Regions from separate parts of the Erwinia magellanica genome, predicted to be linked through region 2. Evidence: predicted binding sites of a transcription regulator. Region 2 holds the regulator's gene; the other holds the start of a gene.

Region 1 (8,249 bases), on a different contig from region 2:
GAAGAGCAACTGCACGCCTGGCTGGATGGCCAGCTTGATGCAGAAACCGCAGGGCATGTGGAACGCTGGCTGGCGGAGCATCCTGCTGAGGCCGCGAAGGTGGAAGGCTGGCGGCAGGATGCCAGACAGCTGCGCCTTGCACTTCATCAGCAGCCACTCCCTATGGAAACGCCGCAGCCTTCGCAGCTTCGTCAGCGGGTTCGTCAGCAGCGGCAGTGGAAAGCTGCCGCGGCCTTTGCGTTGGTCATGACGCTTGGCGTGGGCGGCTGGTCTGGCTGGCAGCTGAAGAATGTGCAGATGGCGCAAACCCATTTACCGATGGAGGATGCGATGCAGGCCTACAAGCTTTTTGGCAGCGCAACGGCGGCTAATCTGGATGTGGTCCCGGCAGGGGAGGGTGAACTGGCCTCCTGGGTGCAGCGCTATTTTATCAACGGCACGCTGCCGCCCAATCTTGAACAGTTTGGCTACCGGTTGCTGGGGGCAAGACTGCTGACAACCGATAACGGTCCGGCGGCGCTGGTGATGTATCAAAGCCCGGAAGGTACCCGTGTCGCCTGGTATATCCGCCCGATCGAACCCGTTAAGCTGCCGCAGGGCGAACGCCGGGGCAGCGACCTGATGGCGCAATACTGGAGCGATAACCACTACAACTATGCGCTGGTTACACCCTCGGAGGGCACGCAGCTTGATGACATGCGGGAAGCTATCCGGCAGTCAACCAGCTGATAATGCATCTGACAGATGAGGGTAAGGCTGTTTACATCCTGAAGCCTGCGCGGCCAGTCAGGCAGGGATCTCGCAGACGTCAACCCAGGTGGCGTCGGTCAGCTTAGCCAGCGTTTCCGGATCGATGCGTACCGCGCTGTTAATGGATCCTGCGGCAGGCAGCACTTCTTGATAATGCCTTAACGACACATCGCAAAACACCTGCAACGGCGTTTCCAGACCGAAGGGACAGACTCCACCCACCGGATGGCCTGTCCAGTTCACCACTTCATCGGTGCTTAACATGCGTGCTTTGGCACCCAGAGTCGCCTTCAGCTTGCGATTATCCAGTCGGGCATCGCCGCGAGTCACAATCAAAATCACCCTGTCTTTCACCTTTAACGACAGCGTTTTGGCAATCTGGCCAGCTTCCACATGGTGGGCGCGGGCTGCCAGCGCAACCGTAGCGGTGCTCTCGCTCAGTTCAATAATGCCAATTTCAGGGGCGCGCTCGGCAAAGAACTGCCGTACAGACTCCAGGCTCATGCTTTTCTCCCACATAACGAAGCGCATAAAGTTGCCACAGAGCAGACTAACTGTAAACGGGAAGGGTGAAATCAGACGGGTTTTAGCGTGCAGTTACCGCAGCGCTGGACATCAGGCAGGCGATAGCGCTGGCAGCAGGTACGCCGCTGCATTTCACCCTCACGCGGCAGCATAGTGCGGTAGAAGGGATTTTCTGACCCGTCGAGCAGGGTCTTAGAGAAGAAGAAGGCGTGTTCCAGTTCGACCCGCAGCGGCTCACCCAGCAGGGGAGCTATCTCGCCAAGGAACCACCAGACAGAGAAGCCGGTGTTACTCCAGATGAGTTTGCCGTTGATCTCGCCATGTTGCTCAATGCCGCGTACTACCGGGATCAGATGCTGCTGGATCAGGCGATCCATCCGGCGGCGAGGAGAGAGATAACGCGCCTCTTCATCTTCGCGGACGTCAAACCAGAAGGTCGCCGGTCTGCCGGTCTCATGAAATTCAACGTGACAGTGCTCAGGAGAGCAATCCAGCGCGCGCGCTTCAAGCAGCAGCGCCATCATCATCGGCGGCAGTACCAGGCCGAAGTACCACTGCGCCCAGAGTGACTGTAACGGCTTATGCTCGCGCGGCAGATCGTTCTGTTCGCGATAGATAAAATCACCGTACTCTGCATTCAGCCGGGCAAAATTCTCAGGAGCAGACCAGCGATCCAGCGTCATCGTGCTGGCGGGCGCTTCCTCTCCCAGCTTCACGTTTTCCAGGAACCATGCACGGTTTTCACTGAACAGTGCCCGCAGGGAATGCGCCAGCGGACGGCTGCTCTGCAAAAAGATCAGCGGATGTGAACCATACTCAACTGCCTGACGGATGAGAGTAGCCATGAGGTTTCCAGAGTGAATCGAAGTGCAAACGATAATCGTTCTTGATTCTATCTGAGGAAAATTGCACAAACAAGCCTCATTTTGTGTCAGGGGCGATCGGGCCAGGGCGGTTAAGCGGCAGGCAAAGCACAGAGGACAGATTATTTTTATTTCTTCTGTAACCCTGCTGGCAGCAATGAGCAGGGAGGAAATAAAAGGTACCCGGCATTAATTCCAGGTTTAAGGAATAATCAGGAGTAATATTTTTTTCAGGCATCCTTAATAGGATGCATTTTCAATAAAAATGATCCAACAGAGCGTTATTTTAGATTCAGGTTAATAATGTATTTTCCTGCGCCCAGGCTCCATTAACCCAAACTGCGCCGTTCTCTATGGCATTTGCATTAAAATTAATGATCAGATTAATAAAAGTATTGGCCCCGTCCCTGGGCCATAACAAGAAACTACATGGCATCCGCTGGCTGGGCCAGGCTGCCTTTGGCAATATCTTCATAGGAAAGAATAGTATTACGCCCACGATTCTTAGCCAGATATAACGCGCGATCGGCATTAGCCAGCGCACTGTCAAAATCCTCTTCATACAGGGGGGCAAATCCGGCGCTGACCGTGACATGAGTCGCTACCCGATCGTTGAAGCGGTGAGGGATTTCAAGGTTAAGGACATACTGCCGGATACGCTCTGAAAGCCTGCGGGCAATCGACTCATTGACGTTAGTTAGCAGCACCAGAAATTCTTCTCCGCCATAGCGCGCCACAATGTCCCTGGACCGCACGGCATCGCGAATGGCGACAGAGACGCGAGCCAGCGCCTGATCGCCCATCGCATGGCCATAGTTGTCGTTATAGGCTTTAAAATGGTCGATATCCAGCAGCAGGACAAAGTGGCTTCCTGCATGATTTTCAAGGATATTCTCCAGCCGGTTTTTTAAACCCCGGCGGTTATAGAGACCGGTCAGCGGGTCCAGCATACTGAGATCGCTGTAGGTCTCTTTCTCTTCATAGAGCTGGCGCATCAGACGGCGGGTAAACCTGTCGCGGCGACGCTGCATCAGATGGTGCAGCGTAAAGCCTATCAGCGGCAAGGCGATAGTGAAGAGAATAAGTACCGTGTTTTGGCCATGATCCAGCAGCAGTACCGCCACCGAGGGTGGTGCCGTATGCAGACAGAAAGCAAGCAGGTGATCGCCTAACGCAATCGCGCTGATAAAAAAGACGCTGATCAGGCTGATCACCAGAAAGCTGCTGTCGAAATAAAATACCGATTTATACTTAAGGTATATTTGCCATGTCCAGAGTAAACCGGTAATGAGCGCCACGATATTTAATATCGGAAATTTGCCTGAAGGCTTTAAAAGCATCCAGGCCACAATTAAAGCGCTGAATAGCGCAATAATTATTGTGGGCGGTGAATACTGGAAAGTAGCCATTTTTCCATTAATGCCGCATAAACTAAATAAGGACGTTGCTGAGTTTAAAAAAAGAAAGAGCATCAGCGACAGCCGATGCTTGCTGTTAAGCAATTCATCATAACTTTGTAATTTCATTATTTTCTACTCGTGACTGCATTGAAACAAGCCGCACCCCTAACCCCAGGGGTGGACTATTTCGTGCCTGGAATAGTTTCTGTCTGTTATTATTTGGATTTTCTTAATAGTAATCAGTTTCAATCTATCACTTAACATCAGGAGTGTCATCTGTGAGTGCAAAGTTTCAGCAGCGTGACAACAAAAGTGCTGCATACTGATAAATATTCTTATATGCTATTGGGAATCATTATCATTTGAAAGGGTGTGGGTACGGCGATGTTGATAGCAATGATCACCGCATGCGGACTTTGGGGAATAAGCTGGATGTCAGGTAAACGGCTTGATAGCGGCTGGGGAGTGTTGCTGCCTTGTGCAGTGATGCCCCTTATCGCTCTGATGAATCTTTCGTTCTCCGGCTGGAGAGTGGTGATGGTGGTTGCTCTTTTGGCCACGTTAGTGATGCTTTTTCACCAACGTCTGCGTCACTATCTGCTGCTGCCTTCCTGTCTGGCGCTGGCCGGAGGCGTGGCAGCCATTACCCTGAACTTTGGATCGCTATAAACAGGGCAAGAACACTGTCATACCAGCATGCGCAGAGATAAGAGATAAAGGGAGTCGCAAGATTAAGAAAACAGGAGCTGTTACGGAAGGTCAAAGAGACAGTAAGGAGGGCAAAACAAGGAGAGTCAACCTGGTGCGAAGAGAGGGACTTGAACCCTCACGTCCGTTAAGACACTAACACCTGAAGCTAGCGCGTCTACCAATTCCGCCACCTTCGCATCCTGTTGAACTTTCTTTATTCATATCACCGCATTGGTGCGAAGGGAGGGACTTGAACCCTCACGTCCGTAAGAACACTAACACCTGAAGCTAGCGCGTCTACCAATTCCGCCACCATCGCTCTAATGCTGCGTAATATGAACAACGTGATTGTTGGTGCGAAGAGAGGGACTTGAACCCTCACGTCCGTTAGGACACTAACACCTGAAGCTAGCGCGTCTACCAATTCCGCCACCTTCGCATACCTTCAATACAGATAAACTGTATTGCAACCACGGAGGCGCATTCTAGAGATTTTCCGGGGGACGTCAACAGTTATTTAGCGCTGTTGCCAGAATCGTTGTAAAAAGTCACATTCTGCGGCTTGAGGTGGGGAATCAGGAACTTGCTGCGTAAAACAGCGGCGATTTTTTTCGCCGCTCTCTCTTTAGCGCTTCGCTTTGGCTGCGCGTTGCAGGACAGCACGATACACTTTAAAGCGGCCGTTCTGCACCAGCACTTCATGGCTGCCAAAAGTTTCATCCAGCACCTGCGGATAGGGCAGGAAGGCGTTGGCTACGATGCGCAATTCGCCGCCCATGTTCAGGTGCTTCGCCGCGCCGCGGATCAACGTCTGTGCTGCGTCCAGGCTGGTCTGCATTCCATCGTGGAACGGCGGGTTAGAGATAATCATATCGAAACGGCCATTCACCTCTGAGTAGACGTCACTGGCAAACACTTCGCCTTCCAGGCCATTAGCCGCCAGCGTAGCTTTACTCGCCTCCACAGCGGCGGCATTAACGTCGGTCATAAAGAGACGGACCTTGGGTGAGAAGCTGGCCAGCATGGCAGAGAGCACGCCAGCGCCACAGCCGATATCCAGCACTTTGCCTTTCATATGCGGGCGCAGCGTGGAAAGCAGCAGGTTGCTGCCAGCGTCAAGACCGTCACGGCTGAATACGCCCGGCAACGTTTTAATGGTCAGATGCGCAAGCGGATACTCATCCCAGTAGGCTTCAGCATCAAACTTTGGCTGTTTGTCGAGACTACCGTGATAGAGACCACAACGGCGGGCGCTGTCAATTTTGTTCAGGGTTGCCCAGGATTCCAGCATCTGTTCTGCGCTGCGCACGCCGCTGCGGTTTTCACCCACCACAAAGATGTCACTCCCTACCGGCAGCAGGGAAAGCAGGTTTTCCAGCTGAAAAAGCGCCTCGGGTTTGTTCTTCGGCCAGAAGTAGACCAGGGTGTCGCACCCGGCCACGGTTTCCGCTGTCGCCACCAGCCCATACTGGGCGTGCTCATTCATCGTGCGGCTCAGGATCTGCCAGTGATGATATTGCTGGGTATGTACCCGACTCAGTGCGGTGTCCAGTTGGGCGGGCAGGTCATCCTGCAGATCGCCAGCAAACAGTACGCGGCGTTGAGTAAATTCATCACTGTGGCGCAGTATCACTTCACTGGCCGGGCTAAATGCAGACATCGGTGGCTCCTTACGAATCAGAGCGGCGATTATACCCAAATTAGCCGGAGTTGCAGCAAAGCCTGCGGAGAACCTGCATTCCTTTTTATTCAGAGTTGCTCCCGGAGGGCATGGCAACGTTGGCGCAGAGGCGATGGGTTTGCTAGCATAGCGTCGCAATCGGGCGACCAGACAGGAATAATGATGTCTTCCAGACGTGACTGGTTATTAGAGCAAATGGGCATCACGCAGTATACGCTGCGGCGTCCGCGCGCCTTGCAGGGGGAAGTTGCGGTTTCTTTGCCCGAGCAGACGCGCCTGCTGATTGTGGCGGAAGTCCCGCCGCTGTTGACCGATCCTTTGATTCGCGATGTGCTACAGGCCATGCTAATGCGCGAAGATGAGGTCGCCGTTCTGACCCCTGACCAACTGGCGATGTTGCCAGAGACCCGTTGTGCAAGCTGGTATTTGGGCATTGCGCCCCCGGCTGCACTGAACGGATCGCAGATCGCTTCGCCTGTTCTTGCGGAGCTTTATCATAATGCCGGTGCCAAACGCGCCCTGTGGCAGCAGATTTCCCAACATGAATCAGATTTCTTTACTGACCCCGCAAGATCTTGAGCCAGCGTTTGCCATTGAGCAGCGCAGCCACGCTTTTCCCTGGAGTGAAAAAACCTTTACCAGCAATCAGGGTGAACGTTATCTGAACTATCAGATTCGGGTAGACGCACAGATGGCTGGTTTTGCCATCACCCAGGTGGTGCTGGACGAGGCCACGCTGTTTAATCTGGCTGTGGATCCCGCCTTTCAGCGTCGTGGCATCGGGCGTGAACTCCTCGAATATGTGATTGCGGAACTGGAAAGTCGTGGCATCCAGACCCTGTGGCTGGAAGTCAGAGCGTCAAATCGTCCCGCTATTGCGCTCTATGAACAGCTGGATTTCAACGAAGTGTCGGTACGCCGTAATTACTACCCGACGGCAGACGGCAAAGAAGATGCCATTATCATGGCACTGACCCTATAAGGATTGAGTAAGAGATGCTTAAAGAGTGGGATTGGATCCTGTTTGACGCTGACGATACGCTGTTTCATTTTGACGCCTTTGCTGGTTTGCAGCGTCTGTTTCAGCAGTATGACGTGGTCTTCAGTCCTGACGATTACGACGATTATCAGGCGATCAATAAACCGTTATGGGTGGATTATCAGAATGGCGCCATCAGCGCGCTACAGCTGCAACATCAGCGCTTTCAGAGCTGGGCAGATAAGCTGAAGGTCACGCCGCTGCATCTTAACGACGGCTTTCTTGCCGCTATGGCTGAGCTGTGCGTTCCGCTTGCCGGTGCGGTAAATCTGCTTAATACCCTGAAAGGCAAGGTGAAAATGGGCATTATCACCAATGGCTTCACCGCCCTTCAGCAGGCAAGACTAAAGCGTACAGGTTTTCTGGACTATTTCGATCTGCTGGTGATCTCTGAACAGGTCGGGCATGCCAAGCCGCATCCCGCTATCTTCGACTACGCACTCAATCAGATGGGTAACCCGCCGCGCAACCGCGTGATGATGGTAGGGGATAATCCGGACTCAGATATTCTTGGCGGTATTAACGCCGGTCTGGCAACCTGCTGGCTGAATGCGGATAACCGCCCGCGACCAGAGGGTCTTGAGCCAACCTGGCAGGTCAAAACGCTTCAGGAGCTGGAAGCGATCCTTAAAGCCTGATTCGGGCTGGCAGCCAGAGCCGAGTCTGGCTGATAACAAAGCTGCTGTAACCTTTGCGGGATAACAGCAGCTTTTGCCGCCAGCTTGTCGCTATTTAGCCAGCTTATCCTCCGTGCGCAGATCAAAGTCTGACGCATCGTGGCGCTCGTGCAGCTGTTCGGAAGGTTCGCCAAAGGTGCGGTTAACGATGCGGCCACGCTGAACGGCAGGGCGCTGTGCTACTTCATCGGCCCAACGCACCAGATTTTTATAGGAACCTGCATCCAGGAATTCTGCGGCGTTATACACCATTCCCTTCACCAGCGCGCCGTACCACGGCCAGATAGCGATATCGGCAATAGTGTAATCTTCCCCGGCGATATAACGATGCTCCGCCAGCTGACGGTCCAGCACGTCGAGCTGACGTTTGGCCTCCATGGTGAAGCGGTCAATCGCATACTCGATTTTTACTGGCGCATAGTTATAGAAGTGACCGAAGCCGCCGCCAAGGTAAGGGGCAGAACCCTGTAGCCAGAACAGCCAGTTCAGCGTTTCCGTGCGGCCTGCCGGATCTTTCGGCAGGAAATGGCCATATTTTTCTGCCAGGTAAAGCAGGATAGCGCCGGACTCAAACACGCGGGTTGGTGGCGTGGTTGAGTGATCCAGCAGCGCAGGAATTTTGGA
Region 2 (8,249 bases):
CTGGCCGTTATAGCGTAATTAAGTTACAGAAAGGTTAATTGCAGCCGTAAAGTTAACAATTATTCAACGCATCCTCCCTTCGTTCACCGGATATCGGCCATTCCGGAAACGATAGCGAGAAGGTTTGCAGTCAATACCCTGCATATTTGGTAAATTGAATCCCATGTCTGAATCTACGGGCTGGCAGTGCAACAGGATGAAAAGATAACCGTGACTACTGTGCTGATCGTTGAAGATGAAAAAGAGATCCGCCGCTTTCTGCGTATTGCGCTGGAGGGGGAATCGCTGCGCGTGTTTGACGCTGATACCCTGCAACGGGGTCTGATTGAGGCCGCCACGCGCAAACCCGATCTTGTAATCCTGGATTTGGGTTTACCGGACGGCGATGGAAGCGAGTTTATCCGCGAGGTACGCCAGTGGAGTACCATGCCGGTTATTGTGCTTTCCGCCCGCAGCGACGAGCAGGATAAAATTGCCGCGCTGGATGCAGGCGCAGATGATTTTCTCACTAAACCCTTTGGTATCGGGGAGCTGATGGCCAGAGTCCGTGTGGCGCTCCGAAACCGGGACACCTCCAGTTCTGCCACCTCGAAAGAGATCGCTTTTGGTGATGTCAGGGTAGATATTGCGGGCAGACGCGTCACGCGGGGCGGAACGGATTTACATCTGACGCCCATTGAGTTCCGTTTGCTGGTGAGCCTGCTTAATCATGCTGGTAAAGTCATGACCCAGCGCCAGCTGTTGAATCAGGTGTGGGGGCCAAATGCGGTTGAGCACAGCCACTACCTGCGGATCTATATGGGCCATTTACGGCAAAAGCTGGAAGAAAAACCGGCACAACCCCGCCATTTAATTACCGAAACGGGCGTAGGCTACCGTTTTATGCCTTAAGCTGGCGAGAAACCATAAAAAAAGGCGCTGAATCAGCGCCTTGATAAGACATTACCGCAATTATGCGTTTTTCAGCACTTCACTGACAATTTCTACTGCTTCTTTCTCAATCTGCTCACGGTGTTCAGCACCGAGGAAGCTTTCACAGTAAATTTTGTAGGCATCTTCGGTACCCGAAGGACGGGCAGCGAACCAGCCGTTCTCCGTCATCACTTTTAATCCGCCGATCGATGCGCCATTACCTGGTGCAGCAGTCAGACGTGCAGTGATGGGATCGCCCGCCAGCGTATCAGCGCTAACCATTTCTGGTGAAAGCTTAGAGAGCGCCGCTTTTTGTGCGGAAGTCGCCGAAGCCTGCAAACGGTTGTAGCTTGGTGCGCCAAAGCGCTCCGCCAGCTCGTCATAGTGCTGGTGTGGGTTTTTGCCGGTCACCGCAGTGATTTCCGCTGCCAGCAGGCACATGATGATGCCATCTTTATCGGTAGACCACGGCGTGCCGTCAAAGCGCAGGAAGGATGCACCCGCACTCTCCTCGCCGCCGAAACCGAAGCTGCCATCAAACAAGCCGTCGACAAACCACTTGAAGCCAACCGGCACTTCAACCAGCTTGCGGCCGATGTCATTTACCACGCGGTCAATCATCGCACTGGATACCAGCGTTTTACCGACGGCAACCTCTTTGCCCCACTGTGGCCGGTTCTGGAACAGGTAGTTGATAGCCACGGCAAGATAATGGTTTGGATTCATCAGACCCGCCGGGGTAACAATACCGTGGCGGTCATAATCTGGATCGTTAGCGAAAGCGAGATCGAATTTATCACGCAAGGCCAGCAGACCAGCCATCGCGCTTTCTGATGAGCAATCCATACGGATCACGCCATCTTTATCGAGATGCATAAAGCGGAACGTCTGATCCACCGAATCATTAACGATGGTCAAATCCAGGTTATAAAACTCAGCGATACGTTGCCAGTAGGCAATACCGGAGCCGCCCAGCGGATCCACGCCGATTTTCAGGCCTGCTTTCTGAATAGCAGGAATATCAACAATTTGCGCCAGGCCTTCAATGTAAGGCTGGATCAAATCCTTTTCCTGTAGATGGCCACTTTCCCAGGCTTTGTCCAGCGCGATGCGCTTAACACCTTTCAGGCCATCCTGAATCAACGCATTGGCACGGTCTTCCACCACTTTGGTAACGTTGGTATCGGCCGGTCCACCGTTTGGCGGATTGTATTTGATACCGCCATCTTCAGGGGGGTTATGTGAAGGGGTGATGACAATCCCGTCGGCCTGCGCGCCACCCGCTTTGTTGTGCTCAAGAATAGCGTTTGAAATCGCAGGGGTCGGCGTATAGCCATTATCCAACTGTACGATAACATCCACGCCGTTAGCGGCCAGCACTTCCAGTACGGAAATAATGGCTGGCTCAGAGAGCGCGTGGGTATCTTTGCCTACGTAGCAGGGACCGGTGATGCCGTTCTTTTTGCGCTCTTCAGCAATTGCCTGAGCAATGGCCAGAATGTGCGTCTCGTTGAAGCTCTGACGCCCTGCACTGCCGCGATGGCCAGATGTGCCGAATTTCACCGCATGCTCTGCGTTACCCAGATCGGGTTGCAGGACATAATATTGTGACGTTAATTGTGCAACGTTAATCAAATCACTCTGCTGGGCTGGTTGCCCGGCACGGGGGTGATTGGCCATTGGCGATTCTCCCTGACGCTTTTTAATCAGTTAGAGGGTACCGCAAACCTTGTCAGCGAGTTCCGCAGGGAACTGCATTGACTGCATGATATGTTCAATCATGCTCCGTTTGCGATCTGTGTTGGTGTTGGTTATCACCCAATACGGCGTGCCGGGAATATGTTGCGGCTTGGTATGGGTGCCATTCTGTACCAGTGTTTGTTGATTGCCTGCAAAGTAGACGCGCGTCCGGCCAAGTAAAGACTCGGTTGCGGCGGCAAATGCTTTGGGATCCAGGTTATATAAAGTCGACAGAATCAGCATAAACCGGTTAACCGCTTTCTTCTGTTCTGCATATTCATCAGACAGCAGCAGCTCACGCACAGCGCGAACGCGATCCTGTGGGCGAGAATCCGCTTTCACAGACGCGGTCTCTTTCGTCCCGCCCACAGCGGCAGGCGCTACGGGTGCGGCAGGCGCACTCTGACCGGCAGTAAATTTAAGCATACGGCGCAAAATGTCAGAGGCGCTTTCACCAATATGCTGAGTGTGGCTGGCGATATAACGGTAGAGCTCTTCGTCGACTTCAATAGTTTTCATCTTGATCCAGTACAATTATTGCTGATAAGAGCCGGTTTGCACGGTATGAAAAAGGCCCTGCATGACCATCCAGCTCTAACACGAGGATTATAAAGTTAAATCCTGCCGGGGAGTAGCGCCAGCCCCTGATAGCGGTAAAAGTCAGAATATGCCGCAAAAACTCTGGCGGGCGGTATCTGGCCGTCACGGCAGGAAAAAGTAAATCTATGATAACCTAACCCCTGGTTTCAACAGTAAGAACTTTGTTATGAAATTGAATATCCGCCTGCAATCTGAACAATCCGCCTGCTCCGCATCGCCGGTAGTGTTGATCCATGGTCTGTTTGGCAGTCTTGATAATCTTGCGGTATTGGCAAGAGGGCTGAGGGATGAGCATCCGCTGGTACAGCTTGATTTACGTAACCACGGCTTATCGGGGCAAGAGAGTGAGATGACTTACCAGGCCATGGCAGAAGATGTGCTGGAAACGCTGGATGCCGAAGGGATCGATCGCTTTATCGCTGTCGGCCATTCAATGGGCGGCAAGGTGGCGATGCTGCTCACTGCGCTCGCGCCTGAGCGGGTTGAAAAACTGGTGGTGATTGATATGGCGCCTGTTGCCTATCCTGAGCGCCATCATGACGCCATTTTTGCCGCACTCAAGGCCGTCACCGCCGCAAACCTCACCTCCCGTTCAGATGCGGCCGCGCTTATGCGAGAGACAATAGAAGAAGGCGTTATTCAGTTTCTGCTAAAATCTTTCCACCAGGGAGAGTGGCGCTTCAACGTTCCGGTTCTCTGGGAGAACTACGACAGGATTATTGGTTGGCAGCCGCTGCCGCCATGGTCTCATCCGGCGTTGTTTATTCGGGGTGAGCTTTCCCCCTACCTGGCTGACGCGCATCGTGAAGCACTGCTGGCACAATTTCCCGGCGCGCGGGCGCATGTTGTTGCCGGTGCTGGTCACTGGGTTCATGCTGAGAAACCTGATGCCGTTTTACGCGCAATCCGTCGTTTTCTTGCGCGGTGAAAACAAATCTATCCCGTTCAGCCTAAATCATTGTCGTCATGACTTTTACTGGGGTATGATGGCGCGCTTAAAATTTGTCGCAGCACGAATTTCAGCCGTCATCAGGCCTGAACCATCAGAACTCCAGCCTTTCAGTATCACGATTCTATGGCAAAAGAAAACACGGACCGCACCACGATCGATCTGTTCGCAGATGACCGTCGTCCGGGGCGACCAAAAACAAATCCGCTGACGCGTGATGAGCAACTGCGTATCAATAAACGCAATCAGCTCAAGCGGGACAAAGTGCGCGGGTTAAAGCGTGTGGAGCTGAAAATGAACAGCGACGCCGTGGATGCCCTGAACCAGCTTGCCGAGCAGCGAAATATCAGCCGCGGCGAACTGATAGAAGAGATGGTGATGGCGATGTTAGCCAGCCAGAAGCGTTGAAAAAGGGGTAAACCCGGCTCTTCAACCTCTTGCTGGTGAAGCACAAAGCGACAAAAGCTGGCGGATTACTCATTTATCCCCCTTGTGCTGTCTGCTATCATTGCCGTTAATTGCAGTAAAGTCGTTACCCTAAAATTCAGTTTCAAGAGGTTATTAAGCGCATGGCACTCGTAGGCATTTTCTTTGGCAGCGATACGGGCAATACTGAAAATATTGCAAAAATGATCCAAAAGCAGCTCGGTAACGAGGTGGCTGAGGTTCATGATATCGCTAAAAGTAGCAAAGAAGACCTTGAAGCCTTTGATATCCTGCTGCTGGGTATCCCAACCTGGTACTACGGCGAAGCCCAGTGCGACTGGGATGATTTCTTCCCTACCCTGGAAGAGATCGATTTCAATGGCAAACTGGTTGCGCTTTTTGGCTGTGGCGATCAGGAAGATTACGCAGAGTATTTCTGTGACGCGATGGGCACCATTCGCGATATCATTGAACCGAAAGGCGCCGTTATCGTGGGTCACTGGCCAACTGAAGGTTATCATTTTGAAGCGTCCAAAGGACTTGCTGACGACACGCATTTCCTGGGCCTGGCTATTGATGAAGATCGTCAGCCGGAACTGACCCGCGAACGTACTGAAAAATGGGTAAAACAGATTTACGATGAGCTCCAGTTGAAGGAAATTCTGGAAGCTTAAGGAGAACGGCCTGATGTGGGAGGTAACTCACATCAGGCCTGTAATTTTTCCTATAGAAGTAATAGGCACAATTTCATAACTTTCATCTGCAAAACTGTAGAATATCGCCATCGGTCACCCCGCTTACTTCATGTTTGTTAAAAACATGGCAAAGCGAAATGTTAACCCAGCGCCTGCTTTCCGGACGTAAAGACATCATCATTACCTCCCTTTACAGATTCGCAACGCCCGAGGTGTTCATTTCCAAGCGTGAGTACTATAATGAGGCGTTTTGCGTCGACCGATGTTCAGGGCTTTTCAGCCGCACAGTGACAAGCAAAGTAACAGGACAATATCCGCATGACTGACAATAACACCGCATTAAAGAAGGCCGGCCTGAAAGTCACGCTTCCGCGACTGAAAATTCTGGAAGTGCTTCAGGAACCTGAAGGCCATCACGTCAGTGCGGAAGATTTGTATAAGCGCCTGATTGATATGGGCGAAGAGATTGGTCTGGCGACGGTTTACCGCGTTCTGAACCAGTTTGATGACGCGGGGATCGTTACCCGTCACAATTTCGAAGGTGGCAAATCCGTTTTCGAACTGACTCAGCAACATCACCATGACCACCTTATCTGTCTGGACTGCGGCAAAGTGATCGAATTCAGAGATGAATCGATCGAGTCCCGCCAGCGTGATATCGCCACGCGTCATGGTATCAAGCTCAGTAACCACAGTTTGTACCTTTATGGTCACTGTTCTACTGGCGACTGCCGCGAAGACGAAACGCTGCACGACAAATAATCTGCATTCCTGAAAAAACCGGTGATTTTCACCGGTTTTTTTTTGCCTGAACCCGTAAAGCCCGCGTGAAAAAACTGGATCAGTCAGAGCGATTCCGCACGGCTGAAGCCTTTGCCAGCGAAAATTTCCCTCCCTACCCTGACTTTTCCTGCTGCTGGCTGGTGCCAGCTCTCGCTGGCTCTTGCGACTTTTATTACGCCCGTCGCTAATAAAGAGTGTTACCCCCTGATAAAGCGCAAAAAAAAACGCAGCCCTGAGGCTGCGTCGCTTGCAGAAAACCCGGCAGCGCTACTCTCCCGCTTTCGTCCAGGTGTCACGCAGGCCAACCGTGCGGTTAAACACCAGGTTACCGGCAGATGAGTATCGGCTGTCAGCACAGAAGTAACCTTCGCGCTCAAACTGATACGGGCTGCTGGCTTCTGCCTGCTGCAATCCTGGCTCCACAAAGCCCTGACGAATAACCAGCGAGTCAGGGTTGATAGTTGTCAGGAAATCTTCTGCCGCACCCGGATTTGGCACGCTGAACAGACGGTCATACAGGCGAAACTCTGCCGGTAAGGCATGAATGGCAGAGACCCAGTGAATGACCCCTTTCACTTTACGGCCATCGGCCGGATCTTTACTCAACGTCTCTGTATCGCAGGTGCAGAACAGGCAGGTAATATTACCCTCTTCATCCTTCGCCACGCGCTCCGCTTTGATCACGTAGGCGTTACGCAGACGCACTTCTTTACCCAGCACCAGACGCTTGTACTGCTTATTCGCTTCCTCGCGGAAATCAGCACGATCGATATAAATTTCACGGCTGAACGGCACTTCACGCGTCCCCATCTCCGGCTTGTTCGGATGATTAGGCATGGTGATGATCTCTTCATGATTAGCAGGCAGATTTTCAATCACCAGCTTCACCGGATCCATCACCGCCATCGCGCGCGGGGCGTTCTCGTTCAGATCGTCACGAATACAGGACTCCAGCGAGGCCATTTCCACGATGTTATCCTGCTTGGTCACGCCAATACGGCGGCAGAACTCGCGGATAGAACCGGCGGTGTAACCGCGACGGCGCAGACCGGAAACGGTCAGCATACGTGGATCGTCCCAGCCCTCCACAACCTTCTCTGTTACCAGCAGGTTCAGCTTACGCTTGGACATAATGGCGTATTCAAGATTCAGACGAGAAAATTCGTACTGACGCGGATGGGTTGGAATGGTGATGTTATCCAGCACCCAGTCATACAGACGGCGGTTATCCTGGAACTCCAGGGTACAGAGTGAGTGGGTGATCCCTTCCAGCGCATCGGAAATGCAGTGGGTAAAATCATACATCGGATAGATGCACCACTTGTTGCCGGTCTGATGATGCTCGGCAAACTTGATGCGGTAGAGAACCGGATCGCGCATGACGATAAAGCTGGAGGCCATATCAATCTTTGCACGCAGGCAGGCGGTGCCTTCAGCAAAGCCGCCGTTGCGCATTTTTTCAAACAGCGCCAGGTTCTCTTCTACTGAACGGTCGCGGAAAGGACTGTTTTTGCCCGGCGCTGTGAGGGTACCGCGATATTCACGGATCTGCTCAGGGCTAAGCTCGTCAACATAGGCCAGGCCCTTGTTGATCAGCTCAACCGCATAGTGATGCAGCTGATCGAAATAATCAGAGGAGTAACGAACGTTGCCCGACCACTCAAAGCCCAGCCACTGCACGTCATGCTTGATAGACTCTACATATTCCAGGTCTTCTTTCACCGGGTTAGTGTCATCAAAACGCAGGTTGCACTGCCCCTGATAGTCTTGTGCAATACCAAAGTTGAGGCAGATAGATTTGGCGTGGCCAATGTGCAGATAACCATTGGGTTCCGGCGGGAAGCGGGTATGCACGCTGTCATGCTTGCCGGTCGCCAGATCTTCGTCGATGATCTGACGAATAAAGTTAGTTGGGCGGGCTTCTGCCTCACTCATCTTAATTTCCTCAGTAATGCTATCAAATTAGTACGTGAAATAACGGAGTATGATCCACAAAGCCGGGAAGGGAAACAACCGTTTGTTCGGGGAATACGATAAAAAAAGGGCGGGAATTGCTTCCCACCCTGTCATTGTAACGCAATCAGAGGTTAGCCGTTAATTTCATACAGCCGGCTTTCGCCAGCAACAACCGTTTCACCTGCCAC

The links. The regulator Fur, encoded in region 2, represses iron uptake genes when iron is present. The targets are predictions, from matches to a motif close to ATAATAATGAGAACNACTATCAA.
Region 1: the regulator Fur is predicted to act here: its motif matches at 2,149-2,171, upstream of fhuF (siderophore-iron reductase FhuF).

Annotation. Positions count from the first base shown of each region.
Region 1 covers NZ_JBCHVC010000003.1:245,144-253,392, reverse strand. The annotation lists gene AAH450_RS12845 (anti-sigma factor family protein) at 1-729, shown strand, start outside; gene AAH450_RS12840 (YbaK/EbsC family protein) at 787-1,254, opposite strand; gene fhuF (siderophore-iron reductase FhuF) at 1,326-2,120, opposite strand; gene AAH450_RS12830 (GGDEF domain-containing protein) at 2,564-3,664, opposite strand; gene AAH450_RS12825 (DUF1435 domain-containing protein) at 3,923-4,207, shown strand; tRNA gene AAH450_RS12820 (tRNA-Leu) at 4,339-4,425, opposite strand; tRNA gene AAH450_RS12815 (tRNA-Leu) at 4,461-4,547, opposite strand; tRNA gene AAH450_RS12810 (tRNA-Leu) at 4,581-4,667, opposite strand; gene rsmC (16S rRNA (guanine(1207)-N(2))-methyltransferase RsmC) at 4,854-5,888, opposite strand; gene AAH450_RS12800 (DNA polymerase III subunit psi) at 6,069-6,488, shown strand; gene rimI (ribosomal protein S18-alanine N-acetyltransferase) at 6,451-6,891, shown strand; gene yjjG (pyrimidine 5'-nucleotidase) at 6,906-7,586, shown strand; gene yghU (glutathione-dependent disulfide-bond oxidoreductase) at 7,677-8,249, opposite strand, start outside.
Region 2 covers NZ_JBCHVC010000002.1:480,628-488,876, reverse strand. The annotation lists gene kdpE (two-component system response regulator KdpE) at 211-891, shown strand; gene pgm (phosphoglucomutase (alpha-D-glucose-1,6-bisphosphate-dependent)) at 952-2,592, opposite strand; gene seqA (replication initiation negative regulator SeqA) at 2,623-3,171, opposite strand; gene ybfF (esterase) at 3,419-4,180, shown strand; gene ybfE (LexA regulated protein) at 4,328-4,609, shown strand; gene fldA (flavodoxin FldA) at 4,771-5,301, shown strand; gene fur (ferric iron uptake transcriptional regulator) at 5,641-6,084, shown strand; gene glnS (glutamine--tRNA ligase) at 6,373-8,040, opposite strand; gene nagE (N-acetylglucosamine-specific PTS transporter subunit IIBC) at 8,193-8,249, opposite strand, start outside.